DNA from 2 places in the Arthrobacter sp. FW306-06-A genome. Region 1 is predicted to be linked to the other one. Evidence: predicted binding sites of a transcription regulator. Region 1 holds the regulator's gene; the other holds the start of a gene.

Region 1 (7,404 bases):
CAGCCCAGCGCGAATACTTTCCAACTTCCGCCCAATCAGCACTATTCTGGAATTGCCGAATCTTCAAAGGAGACCATGACCAGCCAGCCCAATACCGGTTCCGATCCAGCCGCCCAGGACATGAGTCCGCAGGAGATCCAGGCTGTCATCGACCGGATCCTCGCCAAGGACGTACCGGCCAAAAATGTCAGCACGCCCCGCGGTGAGGGCAGCGGAGATGGAAAAGCGGTGCTCGGCAGGGCACAGGCCATTTCCCGCCTGGACGAAGAGCATTCAACCTACGACGGCGACCAGCAGGACCTTGAGGAGCGGCGCGCCCTGCGCCGGCGCGCAGGTCTGTCCACCGAGCTTGAGGACGTCACCGAGGTTGAGTACCGCCAGCTGCGCCTGGAGCGCGTGGTCCTGGCCGGGCTCTGGTCCGAGGGCACCCTTGCCGACGCCGAAAACTCCCTGCGCGAGCTGGCCGCCCTTGCCGAGACTGCGGGCTCGGAGGTCCTCGACGGGCTGGTCCAGCGCCGCGACAAGCCGGACCCCGGAACCTTCCTGGGCTCGGGCAAGGCGCAGGAGCTGAAGGACATTGTGATATCCACAGGCGCGGATACCGTGGTGGTGGACGCCGAACTGGCACCTTCGCAGCGGCGCGCCCTGGAGGACATCGTCAAGGTCAAGGTCATCGACCGGACCGCCCTGATCCTGGATATCTTCGCCCAGCATGCCAAGAGCCGCGAGGGCAAGGCGCAGGTGGAGCTCGCACAGCTGGAATACCTGCTTCCCCGCCTGCGTGGCTGGGGCGAGTCGATGTCCCGCCAGGCCGGTGGCCAGGTGGGTGGCGCCGCCGCCGGCATGGGCTCCCGTGGCCCCGGTGAAACCAAGATCGAACTGGACCGGCGACGCATCCGTACCCGCATGGCCAAGCTGCGGCGCGAAATCGCCGCGATGAAGCCCGCGCGGGAGACCAAGCGGGCCAACCGCCGTCGTAATGAAGTGCCCTCCGTTGCCATCGCCGGGTACACCAACGCCGGCAAGTCGTCCCTGCTCAACCGGCTCACCGACGCCGGCGTCCTCGTGGAGAACGCCCTGTTCGCCACCCTGGATCCCACCGTGCGCAAGGCGGAAACGGCCGATGGCCTGGGCTACACCTTGGCGGATACCGTGGGATTCGTCCGTTCGCTGCCAACCCAGCTGGTCGAGGCCTTCCGCTCCACGCTCGAGGAAGTGGCGGACGCCGACCTGATCCTGCACGTGGTGGACGCCTCGCACCCTGACCCGGAAGGCCAGATTGCTGCCGTCCGGAAGGTCTTCAGCGAAGTTGACGCCCGGAAGGTGCCGGAGATCATCGTGCTGAACAAGGCTGACGCCGCCGACCCCTTCGTAGTGGAGCGGCTGAGGCAGCGCGAACCGCGCCATGTGGTGGTCTCTGCCCGCACGGGCGAGGGGATCCCGGAACTGCTGAAGGTCATCAGCGAATCCATTCCCCGGCCTTCGGTCAAGATGGAATTGCTCATCCCGTACGAGCGCGGCGACCTGATCAGCAAGCTTCACGAGTCCGACGCCGAGATCCTCAGCCTGGACCACGTGGAGGCCGGCACCAGGGCTGCCGTCATGGTCCGGGAGGGCCTGGCGTCCGAACTGGAACCCTTCACCGTCAATGGGTGACCCCGCGGCGGACGAAGCCGCGCAGACGGCCGGTGAGCAGTTCGTCATCGAACTGCTTGACCGGGCCGTCGCAGGCATGGGCGGTCAAAGCCGCACCGGACAGCATCAAATGGCCCTGCAGGTGGCCCGCGCCATCGAAACCGGCAACCACCTGCTGGTCCAGGCCGGCACCGGCACCGGTAAGTCGCTTGCCTACCTGGTGCCGCTGATCGCCCATGCCCTGGAAAGCAACAAGCCTGCTTTGGTCTCCACAGCCACGCTTGCCCTGCAAACCCAGATCGTCGGCAGGGACCTGCCCCGTCTGCTGAAGAACATCACCCCGGCACTGGAACGGCCCGTCAAGGTTGCCTTGGTCAAGGGCCGCTCCAACTACGTCTGCCGCCACAAGCTCGAAGGCGGTTTCCCCTCCGAAGAGCCCTCCGAAGGCCAGCTTTTCTCGCTTGGCGAGGACACCAGCGTGCCGCACTTCGCAGCGTCCGTGGGCGGCCCCTCGTCCCAGCTTGGTAAGGAAATGGTCCGTCTCCGGGAGTGGGCGGAGAAAACGGCCACGGGTGACCGGGATGAACTGCTCCCGGGCGTGACCGACCGCGCCTGGCGGCAGGTCTCCGTGACGTCCATGGAGTGCCTGGGTGCCCAGAAGTGCCCCATGGCTGCCGAGTGCTTCAGCGAGCTCGCCCGGCAGGACGCTGCCGAAGCGGACGTGGTGGTGACCAACCACGCCATGCTCGCCGTCAGCGCATTCGAAGGACTTGCCGTCCTGCCCGAGTACGACGTCGTGGTGGTGGACGAAGCGCACGAACTCCAGGACCGGGTCACCGGAGCAGTGTCCGGCCAGCTGTCCGTCGCGATGGTCCACGCCGCCGCTGCCGGTGCCCGGAAACACACCGCCATCACCGTTGATGCCCTCAATGCCGCAGCGGCCAACCTTGAGCTGGCCCTCGCCGGCGCACCCAGCGGCCTGCTTCCTAACGGCCTGAACGATGAACAGCTGGACTGCGTGGACCAGCTCCGTGAGGCCTGCCGGGCTGCACTGACCGATTCCAAAGGGGACAGCAACACCACTGCCGACGGCGGCCGGCAGCTGGCCAGGTCCCGCCTCATGCTCATCCTGGAACTGTGCGAGCGTCTGGTCGCCGCCAGGGAAAACCGGGAAGTCGTGTGGTTCTCCCGCGCCAGCACCTTTGACCCCGGCCAGGGCTACTCGCCGCCGGACGAGACTGCGCCGGTGCTGATCAACATCGCCCCATTGTCCGTCGCCGGGCGGCTGCGGGAAGGGCTCTTTGCCGACCACACTGTCGTGCTGACTTCCGCCACCCTGGCCATCGGTTCCGCTTTTGAACCTGCTGCAGGAGGACTGGGCCTTCTTGGCGACGGCGCCCCCAGCTGGACCGGCGTGGACGTCGGCTCGCCCTTCGACTACCCCAAGCAGGGCATCCTCTATGTGGCCGGGCACCTGCCCAAGCCCGGCCGCGGGGTGTCTCCGGAGGCTCTGGAGGAACTGGAAGCCCTGATTAAGGCGTCCGGCGGGGGAGCCCTTTGCCTGTTTTCCTCACGCCGGGCTGCCGAGGAGGCCGCAGACGCCCTGCGGCCCAAACTGGACGTGACCGTCCTGTGCCAAGGGGAGTCGACCATGACCGGCCTGGTCAAACAGTTCGCCGATGAGCCGGACACCTGCCTTTTCGGAACCATGTCCCTGTGGCAGGGAGTCGACGTGCCGGGCGGCTCCTGCCGGCTGGTGGTGATTGACCGTATTCCGTTCCCGCGGCCGGACGATCCACTGATGACGGCGCGTTCCCGGGCCGTGGCACAGGCCGGCGGCAACGGATTCATGTCCGTATCAGCCACCCACGCGGCCATCCGCCTGGCCCAGGGCGCCGGGCGGTTGATCAGGTCAACCGGGGATAAGGGCGTTGTGGCCGTGCTGGACTCCCGGTTGGCAACCGAGCGCTACGCCGGGTTCCTGCGGGCTGCCCTGCCGCCGTTTTGGGCCACCACGGACCGCAGCAAGGCGCTGGCAGCCCTCACCAGGCTGGGGGCGGACGCAGTCCGGTAGCCTCCTGACGACGCACCGCGGAGCTCCAGGGGCACAGCGCGCCCCTGGAGTGCCTCCGCCGGGCCCAGGACGGCCCGGACGGATTCCTGCAGCGCGGGCCGGTGCTTGTGGCGGGAGGGAGCGCGCTAGAGCGAACGCAGGACCGAGACGACTTTGCCCATGATGGTGGCATGGTCGCCCAGGATGGGTTCGTACTGCGTGTTCTGGGGGAGCAGCCAGGTATGGCCGTCTCGCTGGCGGAAGGTCTTGACGGTCGCTTCGTCGTCGAGCAGCGCAGCAACGATGTCCCCGTTGGCTGCGTCAGCCTGGCGCCGGACCACCACCCAGTCACCGTCACAAATGGCGGCGTCCACCATGGAGTCGCCGGCCACCCGCAGCATGAAGAGTTCGCCCTGGCCCACCAACTGGCGGGGGAGCGGCATGACATCCTCAACAAGCTGCTCCGCGAGGATGGGACCGCCGGCAGCGATCCGGCCCACCAGGGGAACCATTGCGGTATCGAGCGCGGTGGGCAGCTCGGTCACTGAGGCGCCTCCGCCGGCGGGTTGCGTCGCAGGGGAGTCGCCTGCGGCCTTGCCTGTACCCCCGTCCAGCGTGAGGGGCATCAGCACTTCCATGGCGCGGGGCCGCTTGGGATCGCGACGCAGGTAACCGAGTTTTTCCAGCTGGGAGAGCTGGTGGGTCACGCTGGACAGGCTTGCCAGTCCGACGGTGTCGCCGATCTCGCGCATGGAGGGCGGGTACCCGTTCTCATTGACGGAGCGCTGTATGGTTTCGAGGATTTTCTTTTGCCGGGGCGTCAAGCCTTTGGCGGTCCTCTTGGTTTGCGGGGCGGTCCTGCCCCCGGCGGCTGCTGCTGCCATATTCGCCAATGCCTTTCGCTTGCCGGCGGATCTTCCGCCCCGGTGCTGGCTTGCACGCACCGCCGGAAGGACTCCCACTGTCATTGTCAGACCCTGCTGTTCAACTTCAGGGGTGGTTGTTCTTTGGTTTCAAAGCTAGGCCAGCCACATTGCTTTTTCAAACATTTGTTCTAGCGAGTCTCGACATTGTTCGTTGATAGGTGCTAAAACTTAACAAGCCAAGTTCGAACATGTGTTCTAACCAGCGCACGCCCTATTCGAAAACGTGGCCGGAGGAAGTTCCGGACCGTCGTCTGAATGGTCGGGGCGGCCTCGGGGGAACACCCGGGCAGCACGGCAGGTCCAGGAGGGCTCAGTTCATGTCAGCTTCATCTCGTCACCACGTTTCACCTTCGTCCGCGCCCCTGCGGCTTACCCGGCGGGGGTGGATCGTCCTGATCGGCGTTCCGCTGGTACTCGTCGCTGTCTTCCTGCTGTCGCTGTCGGGGTTCTTCAACTCGCCCGCCAAGGCCTCAGACTCCGCCGCGGATTTGGCGGTGACACCGACTGTCACGGTTACCGTGCAGCCGGGCCAGTCACTGTGGACCATCGCCGGTGCTGTTGATCCGAACCGGGACGCCCGGGACGTGGTGGCAGACATCGTCCAGCTCAACAACCTCAGCGCCGGCTCAGTCCTGCCCGGGCAGCAACTGTTTGTCCCAACACACTGAAGCCCGCTGTCCACTCCAGGCATGGCGCCGGAGAAGCGGGATGTGGCACGCTGAGGGCGAACAGGAACCGTCACATTTTCCGGTCGTTGCTGCGGCAACTAAACTGTTCAGGTGAACGACCAGCTAGAGCGTCTGAACCGGCTTCCCCTCCGCAGCAACCTTCGCGGGCTCACCCCTTATGGGGCGCCCCAACTGGACGTCCCCATTCTCCTGAACGTCAATGAGAACACCCATGGCGTCCCCGCCGATGTGCGCGCCGCCATTTCCGCCGCAGTCACGGAGGCTGCCGCAGGCCTGAACCGCTACCCTGACCGGGAGTTCACTGCACTCCGGAAAGCCTTGGCGGAGTACCTCGGGCATGGGCTTGACGAAAACAACGTATGGGCAGCCAATGGCTCCAATGAGGTCCTGCAGCAGATCCTCCAGGCTTTCGGAGGCCCGGGCCGCACCGCCCTGGGCTTTCCACCCACGTACTCCATGTACCCCCTGCTGGCCAGCGGGACCGACACGCAGTACATCACCGGGGAGCGCTCCGAGGGCTACGACCTGAGCGCAGAGTCGGCCGCACGGCAGGTCAAGGAACTGCAGCCGAACATCGTGTTCCTCTGCTCGCCCAACAATCCCACGGGAACCGGGCTCGGTCTGGATGTCGTGGAGGCTGTCTACGAGGCCGGGGAGGACAGCCAGGCGATCGTGATCGTGGACGAGGCTTACCACGAGTTCGCGCACGACGGAACGCCCAGCGCGCTGACCCTGCTTCCCGGCCGGGAGCGGCTGATCGTGTCCCGCACCATGAGCAAGGCATTTGCCCTGGCCGGCGCCCGGCTTGGTTACATGGCCGCCGCGCCGGAGGTCACCGACGCCCTGCGGTTGGTGCGCCTTCCGTACCACCTCTCGGCCATCACCCAGGCCACTGCGCTTGCCGCCCTCGAACACCGCGAGGCCCTTATGGCGGACGTCCAGGACATCAAGGCCCAGCGGGACCGGATCGTGGCGGAACTGACACGGATGGGCCTGACGCCCGCGGCCTCCGACTCCAATTACGTGTTCTTCGGCGGCCTGGAAAACCCCCACCAGGTCTGGCAGGAACTGCTGGACGCCGGTGTGCTGATCCGTGACGTCGGCATCCCCGGCCACCTTCGGGTTACTGCGGGCACTGAGGCGGAAACCACAGCCTTCCTCACGTCCCTGGAACGCATCCTTGCGGGCCAGGCCGCGCTTCCCGCCTAGACTTATAGTGCGGCGTCGGCGCCTTGAACCACTTCTTCTCCCACAAAGGATCCTTTCACCATGAGTCCAACCGGATTGAATACGGCTGCGGCCAGGACCGCCCGCATGGAGCGTGCCACCAGCGAGTCCTCCGTCCTCGTGGAGATCAACCTCGACGGAACCGGAGTGTCGGATATCGATACCTCGGTGCCGTTTTACGACCACATGCTGACTGCCCTGTGCAAGCACTCCCTGATCGACATGACGGTCAAGGCCACCGGCGACACCCACATCGACGTCCACCACACCGTGGAGGACGTTGCCATCACCTTCGGCGAGGTCCTGCGCACTGCCCTTGGCAACAAGGCGGGAATCCGACGTTTCGGTGAGGCCACTGTGCCGCTTGATGAAGCGCTTGCCAACGCGGTAGTGGATGTCTCCGGCCGCCCCTACCTGGTGCACGGCGGCGAGCCGGCAGGCCAGGAGTACCACCTGATCGGCGGCCACTTCACTGGCTCCCTGACCCGCCACGTCTTCGAAGCCATCACGCTGCACGCCGGCATCTGCCTGCACATGACCGTATTGGCCGGCCGGGACCCGCACCACATCGTCGAGGCGCAGTTCAAAGCCTTCGCCCGTGCCCTGCGCGCCGCCGTCGAACCGGATCCCCGCGTCGAGGGCATCCCGTCCACCAAGGGCGCACTGTGAGCGGCCAGGTCCTTAAGGACGGGGCCATCATCGACCCCTCCGCCTCACGCAAGCTGCCTTCCCCCGAGGGCAAGCCAACTGTCACGGTTCTGGACTACGGTTCCGGGAACGTTCGGTCAGCGGTCCGCGCACTGGAACGTGCCGGCGCGGAAGTGATCCTGAGTTCCAAGCCGGAGGACGTGCTGAACGCGGACGGACTGGTGGT
Region 2 (7,404 bases), 1.6 Mb from region 1:
GCGCTGTTGCTTCCTTGGCCGGCGCCGGAATTTCCGCCGGCCAGGCGGGGAAGGGTCAGGACTGCGCCAAGATGCCGGGGGCTCGGCCTTTCCAAGAGCTTCATCGATGGCCCACTGCGGGATCCGTCCGCTGGCGGAACGGCGGACGTTGGGTGGGAGAAAACCGCCTGGGACCTCCGACAGCGAATCCCTGTTTGTCCCGAAACCGTGCACCGGCACCCCCAATCCTTCGCCGCCCGCCGCAGGGCAACCCCCTCAGCCTAGCGGCGGGCTTTCCAGCCTTGGCGCCGGAAAAGCACAGGATTTGCGCAAGAAATCAGCGCAGCAATGGATGGGGGTGAGAGCTACTCCTTGCCGAGTCCCGCCGCCGAGGTCTTGTCGCCGGACACGCTGTTGAGCGCCCGCAGGTCGAAGATGCCGTTGATGTCGGCCTGCTTGGTAGTGCCGGCAGTCACGCCGTCGGCCAGGAGCTTCTGGTAGGTCCCGGCCAGCGGGTCCACCGTGAAGACGATGTTCTTCAAGGAGCGGTCAATAACGTCGGGCTTGAGCTCGGCGCCGGCAGCTTCCTTCAGTGCCGCGTTGATGACGGTGGCCTTCTCACTGGTGGACGCTGAGTTCAGCCACTCAACCGATTTCACGTGGCCCTTCAGCAGGGCCTTGACGGTGTCCGGGTGGTCCGCGGCGAATTTCCGGTTCACGATCAGGATGGTGGTGGGGAACTCGCCCGGCTTGCCGGACAGCGAACCGTCCCACAGGTCCTTTTCGTCCACCAGTACCTTGGCTCCGGCGGTCAGTACCAGGCGTGAGGCCCATGGCTCAGGCAACCACGCGCCGTCGAGCTTTCCATCCTGGAACAGCTTGAGGGTCTGGGCGTTCTCCGTGGGGTTGATGGCGACGTCGCCGCTGCCATCGACGTTTGTCTTGTATCCCTGGGACGAAAGCCAGGCGCGGAGCGCCACGTCCTGCGTGCCGCCAAGCTGCGGCGAAGCCAAGGTCTTGCCCTTCAGGTCCGCGGCGGAGTTGATCTCCGGCTTGACCACCAGCTGCGCACCACCGGCGGCTGCGCCGGCGATGATGTTGACGGATTCGCCCTGGCTCTTGACGAACGAGTTGATGGCCGGATTCGGTCCGATGTAGGTGGCATCGATGGCGCCCGCGTTCAGCGCTTCGATGGCTGCGGGGCCGGCGTTGAAGACCTGCGTGCTGAGCTTGGTGCTGCCGAGTTCATCGGCGATGAAGCCGTTGCTGACGCCCACCAGTGCGGGGGCGTGCGTGACGTTCCCGAAGTAGCCCAGCTTCAGTTCGGCGGCGGGGTTGCCGGACGGGACGGTCTCCTGCGTGGCGGCAGGGGTGGCGCTGTTAACGGAGGAGGCGACGGCGGCACCCCCGCCAATGAGGGCCAGGACGGCTGCCGCGATCCCAATCTTCAGGCCTACCGAGCGGTTGGGTTTGGCGGACTGGCCGGCGACGATGCGGGTGGAGCCTTGCTGGTTCTGCGGACTGTTGTCCTGCGGGTTTGCCATGGGTAAATCCTTTGCTGGGGCGGATGCTGAGACGAGATTACGGAGCGCCCGGCGGCCCGACAATCGATCATGTAGCAGGCGTTCACGGGGCGACTCGCAGGCTCAACGCGGCGTAGCGGGAAGTCAAAATTCGTCCCGGGACGTCTTGGTTCGGGCTGATAGGCAGCCGGTATCGGCGGCGGATGCGATCGACGCTTGCTTTTCCTGTTTCGCCTGCATTGATTCAGCTGCCGCCTTGGTGGGTACGTGGCCCGCATGGGGATTTTGAAAAACTAGTCAAGGAGACTCTCATGTTGCTTTGGATCGCCATTATCATCGCTGTTCTCTGGCTTCTCGGACTGCTCGCGAACATCGGCGGCGGCCTTATCCACATTCTTTTGGTCGTTGCAGTAGTCGTCCTGATCTTCCACTTCGTCACAGCCCGGAAGCGCGTCTAGGCGGGCAACGTCCGGACTAAGACTTCCATGCAGGAATGAGGTCCCGCCGCTGGCACTGTGCCGGCGGCGGGACCTGCTGCTTTTCAGGCCGCTTTGACCAGGGGGAGTTCGTCCCAGTGCGTGGTGTACCGGGGGGAGCGCATGTCCCGTTTCATGGTCCAGTCCAAACCGGACTTGATGCCCGCGTGCCCCAATCCGATGGCACCCCGCCCGAAACGCCTGCTCACGTCCTCAAGCAGCGGCCCGATCCCGCGTTCCTCATGCCGGTTCTCGAACGGCTCCAGCGGCGGCTGGTTTCCCGTGGGCCGCAGGTCGGTCAGCATCAGGCCCGCCTTGGCGTACTTCAGCCCTTCGCGGGTGTGGGGCAACAGGGCGTGCGCGGCCTTGGTGAGCAGCAGCGGATCCGCCGTGGGCATGGGCAGTGAGACGCATACCGAGGGGTAGGCCTGCTCGTTGTCCCGGAACGGGGAAGTGGCAGCGAACGCCGTCAGGACCTTGGCCTGCAGCCCGTGCTTTGAGAGCCTGGCGCTCGCCTGCTGCCCATAGATGCTGAGCACCTCCCGAAGGCCTGCGGTGGTGGTCACAGGCGTGGCGAAGGAGCGGGAGAAGATCAACTGGTCGCGTCCAATCCGTTCCTCCTCCATGGGGATGCACGGGGTGCCGCGCAGCTCCAGGACGGTGCGCATCAGGACCACGGAAAACCTGTCGCGGATCACCACGGGGTCCGCGCGGACCAGGTCCAGGACGGTGAAGATCCCCAGGACGTTCAATCGCCTGGTGAGCCGGCCGGCGATGCCCCAGATCTCATCCACGGGCAGGCGGCCCATCAGTGCCTCCCGCATGTCTGCCGGGACCGACTCCCAAAGGCAGACCCCGCCAAAAGCAGGATTGTTCTTGGCCCACTTATTGCAGAGCTTGGCCAGGGTCTTGGTGGGCGCAATGCCCACGCAGACCGGGACGCCCACGTGCCGCCGGACTGCCTCCTTCATCCTGCGGCCCAAGGCCAGCAGCTCTCCCGGGCCGCCCTTCACGCCCAGAAATGCCTCATCAATGCTGTAGACCTCCAGCCAAGCCGAGTACCTGCCCAGCAGTTCCATCACACGGGCGCTGATATCCCCGTACAGCTCATAGTTGCTCGACTTTGCCACCAGGCCCCACTCCTTGGCCCGCGGCGCGAGCTTGAACCAGGGTTCACCGGTGGTGATGCCCAGGGCTTTCGCCTCGGGGGAGCGGGTCACCGCGCACCCGTCGTTATTGGACAGCACCACCAGCGGGCGTCCCTCCAGGGAGGGGTCGAACGCGCGCTCGGCCGAGGCATAGAAGCAGTTGACGTCCACATGAGCGATCTGCGGCATCTGCCGCATCACCATAGGCTTAGCCATGGGACTTCCCAGCCTTCACGGCCTCAAACATGGTGCAGGCACCTGGTGGCAACGCCCCAGACGGTCAGCTCGGACAGGGCGGGCACACGGATGTCCGGGTACTTGGGGTTTTCCGCCTGGAGCAGCACCCCGGTGCGGGTGATGCGGAGGCGCTTGACCGTCAGTTCGCCGTCAAGCACCGCGATCACCACGGATCCGTCCTTGGGCTCCAACGCCCGGTTCACGATCAGTTCGTCGCCGTCACTGATGCCCGCTCCCTCCATGGAGTCACCGGTCACGCGGACCACGAAGGTGCTGGTGATGTCCTTGATCAGGTGCGCGTTCAGGTCGATCCGGCCGTCAAAGTAGTCCTGTGCGGGCGACGGAAAGCCCGCCGCCACCGCCACGGGCGAGATCAGCACCGAGAACAACGAGGCACCCGCGTCTATCACGCGGGGACCGACAATAACGCCCACAACACACCTTTATTCGAAAATATGTTCGATAGTTTCAGTGTAGCCCCGGAGGCTGACAACCGGCACTCCTCACGGCCCAGGGCGCGGAGAGGCTAGGCTGGGAGCACTGTCAGCTCTGGGGGAAGCGGATGCGGTTCGTGCGGTTTTGGCTGGTTCCTGCAGTGATACTCGCCGCGCTGACGGGCTGCGAGTACAGCGGCCCGCCGGAGGGGCAGGCGAAGCCGTCAGCGCCGCCGACAACGGCACCTCGGAACCTGGACACCGACCAGGCGCGGGGAGTGGACTTCCTCATGAACCCTGCGGACGGCGCCGCCAGCCGCTACGCCTTCCGGCCGGTGCCGGCCGCCCCGGAACTTGCCACCGCCATGCTGCAGGGCGCGGACGGGCTGAAAGTGGTGGTCCATTCCGGCCAGCCTTCCGCTTCCGGGCCTGAGGCGGAGCTCAGAGGCACGCTGGCCAAGGACGGGGCAGGCTGCGTCATCCTGCAGTCGGAGGCTGGGGATGATTACACGCTGATCTTCCCCGAAGGAACCAGCCTCGATGGCGAAACACTCCTCCTGCCCGCCGGCCCCCGGCTTGCCATCCGCGACCCGGTAGCCCTCACCGGCAACCGGGTCCCCGCCGACGAAAGCGTGAGCATGTGCCTGAATTATGCCCGGCTCTACTCCGTGGAATCGGCTGCCATCATCCCCTGATGAAAGGGGCACGTCCGTGATCCAACAGACGCGGGAGGTGCGTTGCGGGGAAGTACGACGACGCCCTGCCGCCTTCCAGCGCACTCCGGCTGCCCAATGACCCACGTAGACTTGCAGGATGCGGCTGGTAGCAAGCGATATCGACGGAACGATCCTCGGGCATGACGGAAAAATCAGCCCCCGCACCGTCCGCGCCTTCCGCGCCTGCCGTGATGCCGGCGTCGAACTTGTCTTTGTTACAGGCCGGCCACCCCGGTGGCTGCACCCCCTCGAAGAACAGCTGGGCCACACCGGTCGAGTGATCTGCTCAAACGGCGCCGTGGTGTGGGACCTGGAAGCGGACTGCCTGGTCTCCGCCCGTACCCTGGCCATCAACACTGTCCTGGAAGTCCGGCACATCATCAAGGAGCTCCGCCCGGCTGCGCTGTTCGCCGCGGAGACGCTCACCGGCTTCCATCTGGAACCGGGCTTCATCGAGAACGAGTCCAGCGAGCTGCTCGCCGAATTCACCCCGGCGCCGCTGAAGGACACGCTCACGGGCGAGGACTCTGTGGTGAAATTCCTCGCCATCGTCCGCGACGGCACGCCTGACGACTTTCTCGCCGAGGTGGCTCCCGCTGTCGGACACCTGGCAGCGGCCACCCATTCTTCGCCTGGCGTCGCGATGCTGGAACTGTCCCTGCCCGGTGTGAACAAGGCCGTCACGCTGGCCGAGTATGCGTCCGCCTTGGGCATTGGGGCCGCTGACGTAGTGGCTTTCGGGGACATGCCCAACGACATTGAAATGCTCCGGTGGGCTGGCCACGGCTATGCCATGGCCAGCGGCCACCCGGAGGCCATCCGCGCGGCGGGGCAGCAGGCACCGCATTTTGACGACGACGGCGTGGCCCAGGTTTTGGAGGCCCGCCTCGCTTCCCTGGGCGTCCAGTTTTCCTGACCCCAGCCTGCCGCATCCGGCGCCACCGTTTTCCCAGCTTCCGCTCACCTGGCGTTTACCTTCCCGCCGTAGCGTCAAGCGTGGAGAGCAGGCACCTCCGCCGGCTCGAAGGGGGTAACGATGGCAAGAAGCACCAAGCAGCACGCAGCCGAGGCGCCGCTCCACGCAGCAACGCCCGCTCCGCACTGGAAGCAGCTGCGCCAGGGCGACCGGGTCCGGGTCCTCTTTTCACCCGGCTTTGAATCGGGCGGCGTGGTGGACACCATCACGCCGGACCACACGGCGGTCTGGGTCCACCTCGACGGCGGCCGCGGGCGGACCCTGCTGCACTGCGGTGACGGCGTGGACATCCTTCCCTGCGCTGGCTGAACTGCCGCGCTGACTGAAGGCCTCGGGCCTCGGGTACGCTCGCAGTGTGACCCTGCCCTTCTTCGAGCACCCGGACGACGCCGGGCGGCAGCTGCCCATCGCCATGGCCCACCGCGGGTTCTCGGGCGAGGGCCTGGAAAACTCCATGGCCGCGTTCCGCGCCGGCGTTGAACTCGGCTTCCGGTACCTCGAAACGGACGTCCACACCACGTCCGACGGCGTGCTGCTGCTCTTCCACGACGAAACCCTGGACAGGGTGACGGACGGCAAGGGCCGGGTTGCGGAGCTGCCCGCGGCGGAGGTGGCAAAGGCGCGGATCAACGGCCGCGAGCCCATCCCCACCTTCGACGAACTGGTAACCCAGCTTCCAGACGCCCGGCTCAACCTCGACGTCAAGGACTGGGGCTCGGTCCGCAGCACTGCGGCCGCCATCGAGCGGCACCAGGTGCACCACCGGGTGCTGGTCACCAGTTTTTCGGACCGCCGACGGCGGGCGGTGCTGAAGCTGCTCAGCCAACCGGTGGCTTCGTCCGCCGGAGTGGCCTCGAATGCCCTCTTCACGCTGCTGGGCCCGGTACTGCCCCGCCCGGTGTTCCGGCGGCTGATGCGCCGGACTCTGCGCGACGTGCACGCACTGCAGGTACCCGTCCGCTATGGACGGATACCTGTAGTCACTGCCGGCTTCATCCGGCGCGCCCATGAGCTGGGCCTGGTGGTGCACGTATGGACCATCAATGAGGAGGCGGAAATGCACCGGCTCCTCCACCTTGGCGTGGACGGGATTGTCACGGACCGGGCGGACCTGCTTCGCGACGTGCTGCGGGCGCGCGGCCAGTGGCGGCATGCGCCCGGGCCGGAGGACCCGGCCGGCTGAAGCGCACCCGGCTTATCCAACCTGTCGGGAGACTTAGCCGCGGTCCGCTTCGGTGGGCGCTGTCGCATCGCCGGCCAGGCCGCCGTCGTCCGACGCCTCGTTCTGCTTTTGGTCGTTCCGGGCCATGCCGCTGTGCGCCCTGAGGTTGTCCGTCTCATCAACGTCCCCGCCCAACGGGCTGTTGGACACCGGGGCCGGGGCGGCCCCGGTCTTGAGGCCTGGAGCCTTCTGCTTCTCCGCCTCCATCGCATTCGAACCCTCACTCAGGGAAGAGTGCACTTCAACGTCGTCATTGGGGTCCGCCGGATTCGGAACATCCATCTTTTCTGTCGGCTTGGATGTCCCGGCCAGGTCCTCCATCGCGTTTTCCGCTGCCTTGCCGATGCTGTCGCCGATTCCCATCTGACTGCTCCTTCCGACGTCGTATGCCGGCGCCCCAGCGGCTTACCGGCCCTACTCCTCCAGAATTATCAGCATGCTTACAATTAGTCCAGTGCTGGGGAACCGAACCGCAGCCGGAGAGGAAGGAAAGGCAGCATGAGCACTTACCATCCGGAAAATGACCCCGCGAATCCCGACCGTCCCGGGAAGGACGATGTTGGCGCCGCCCAGCCCCACCTCGCTGAGCAGCGCAGCAAAGAGTCGGGCGGATCGCCGAACCCCGACCCTGCGGAGGGCAACGTCACCGGCCTGGAGCCGGGCGGGGGAGTTCCTCCCGGGGAGACCCCGCCC

The links. Region 1 encodes LexA, which represses DNA repair genes until DNA is damaged. Its sites were predicted from a motif close to TCGAACANNTGTTCGA; they were not measured.
Region 2: LFT49_RS00660 (LexA family protein) is a predicted target of LexA. The motif match lies at 3,811-3,826, and genes of this name have one in related genera.

The regions. Positions count from the first base shown of each region.
Region 1 covers NZ_CP084552.1:1,748,340-1,755,743, forward strand. The annotation lists gene hflX (GTPase HflX) at 76-1,656, shown strand; gene LFT49_RS08025 (ATP-dependent DNA helicase) at 1,649-3,709, shown strand; gene lexA (transcriptional repressor LexA) at 3,835-4,572, opposite strand; gene LFT49_RS08035 (LysM peptidoglycan-binding domain-containing protein) at 4,932-5,282, shown strand; gene LFT49_RS08040 (histidinol-phosphate transaminase) at 5,394-6,512, shown strand; gene hisB (imidazoleglycerol-phosphate dehydratase HisB) at 6,573-7,199, shown strand; gene hisH (imidazole glycerol phosphate synthase subunit HisH) at 7,196-7,404, shown strand, end outside.
Region 2 covers NZ_CP084552.1:131,973-139,376, forward strand. The annotation lists gene LFT49_RS00645 (ABC transporter substrate-binding protein) at 345-1,523, opposite strand; gene LFT49_RS00650 (lmo0937 family membrane protein) at 1,814-1,960, shown strand; gene LFT49_RS00655 (Y-family DNA polymerase) at 2,044-3,342, opposite strand; gene LFT49_RS00660 (LexA family protein) at 3,366-3,797, opposite strand; gene LFT49_RS00665 (hypothetical protein) at 3,935-4,492, shown strand; gene LFT49_RS00670 (HAD family hydrolase) at 4,611-5,429, shown strand; gene LFT49_RS00675 (hypothetical protein) at 5,550-5,798, shown strand; gene LFT49_RS00680 (glycerophosphodiester phosphodiesterase) at 5,845-6,672, shown strand; gene LFT49_RS00685 (hypothetical protein) at 6,706-7,074, opposite strand; gene LFT49_RS00690 (DUF6480 family protein) at 7,210-7,404, shown strand, end outside.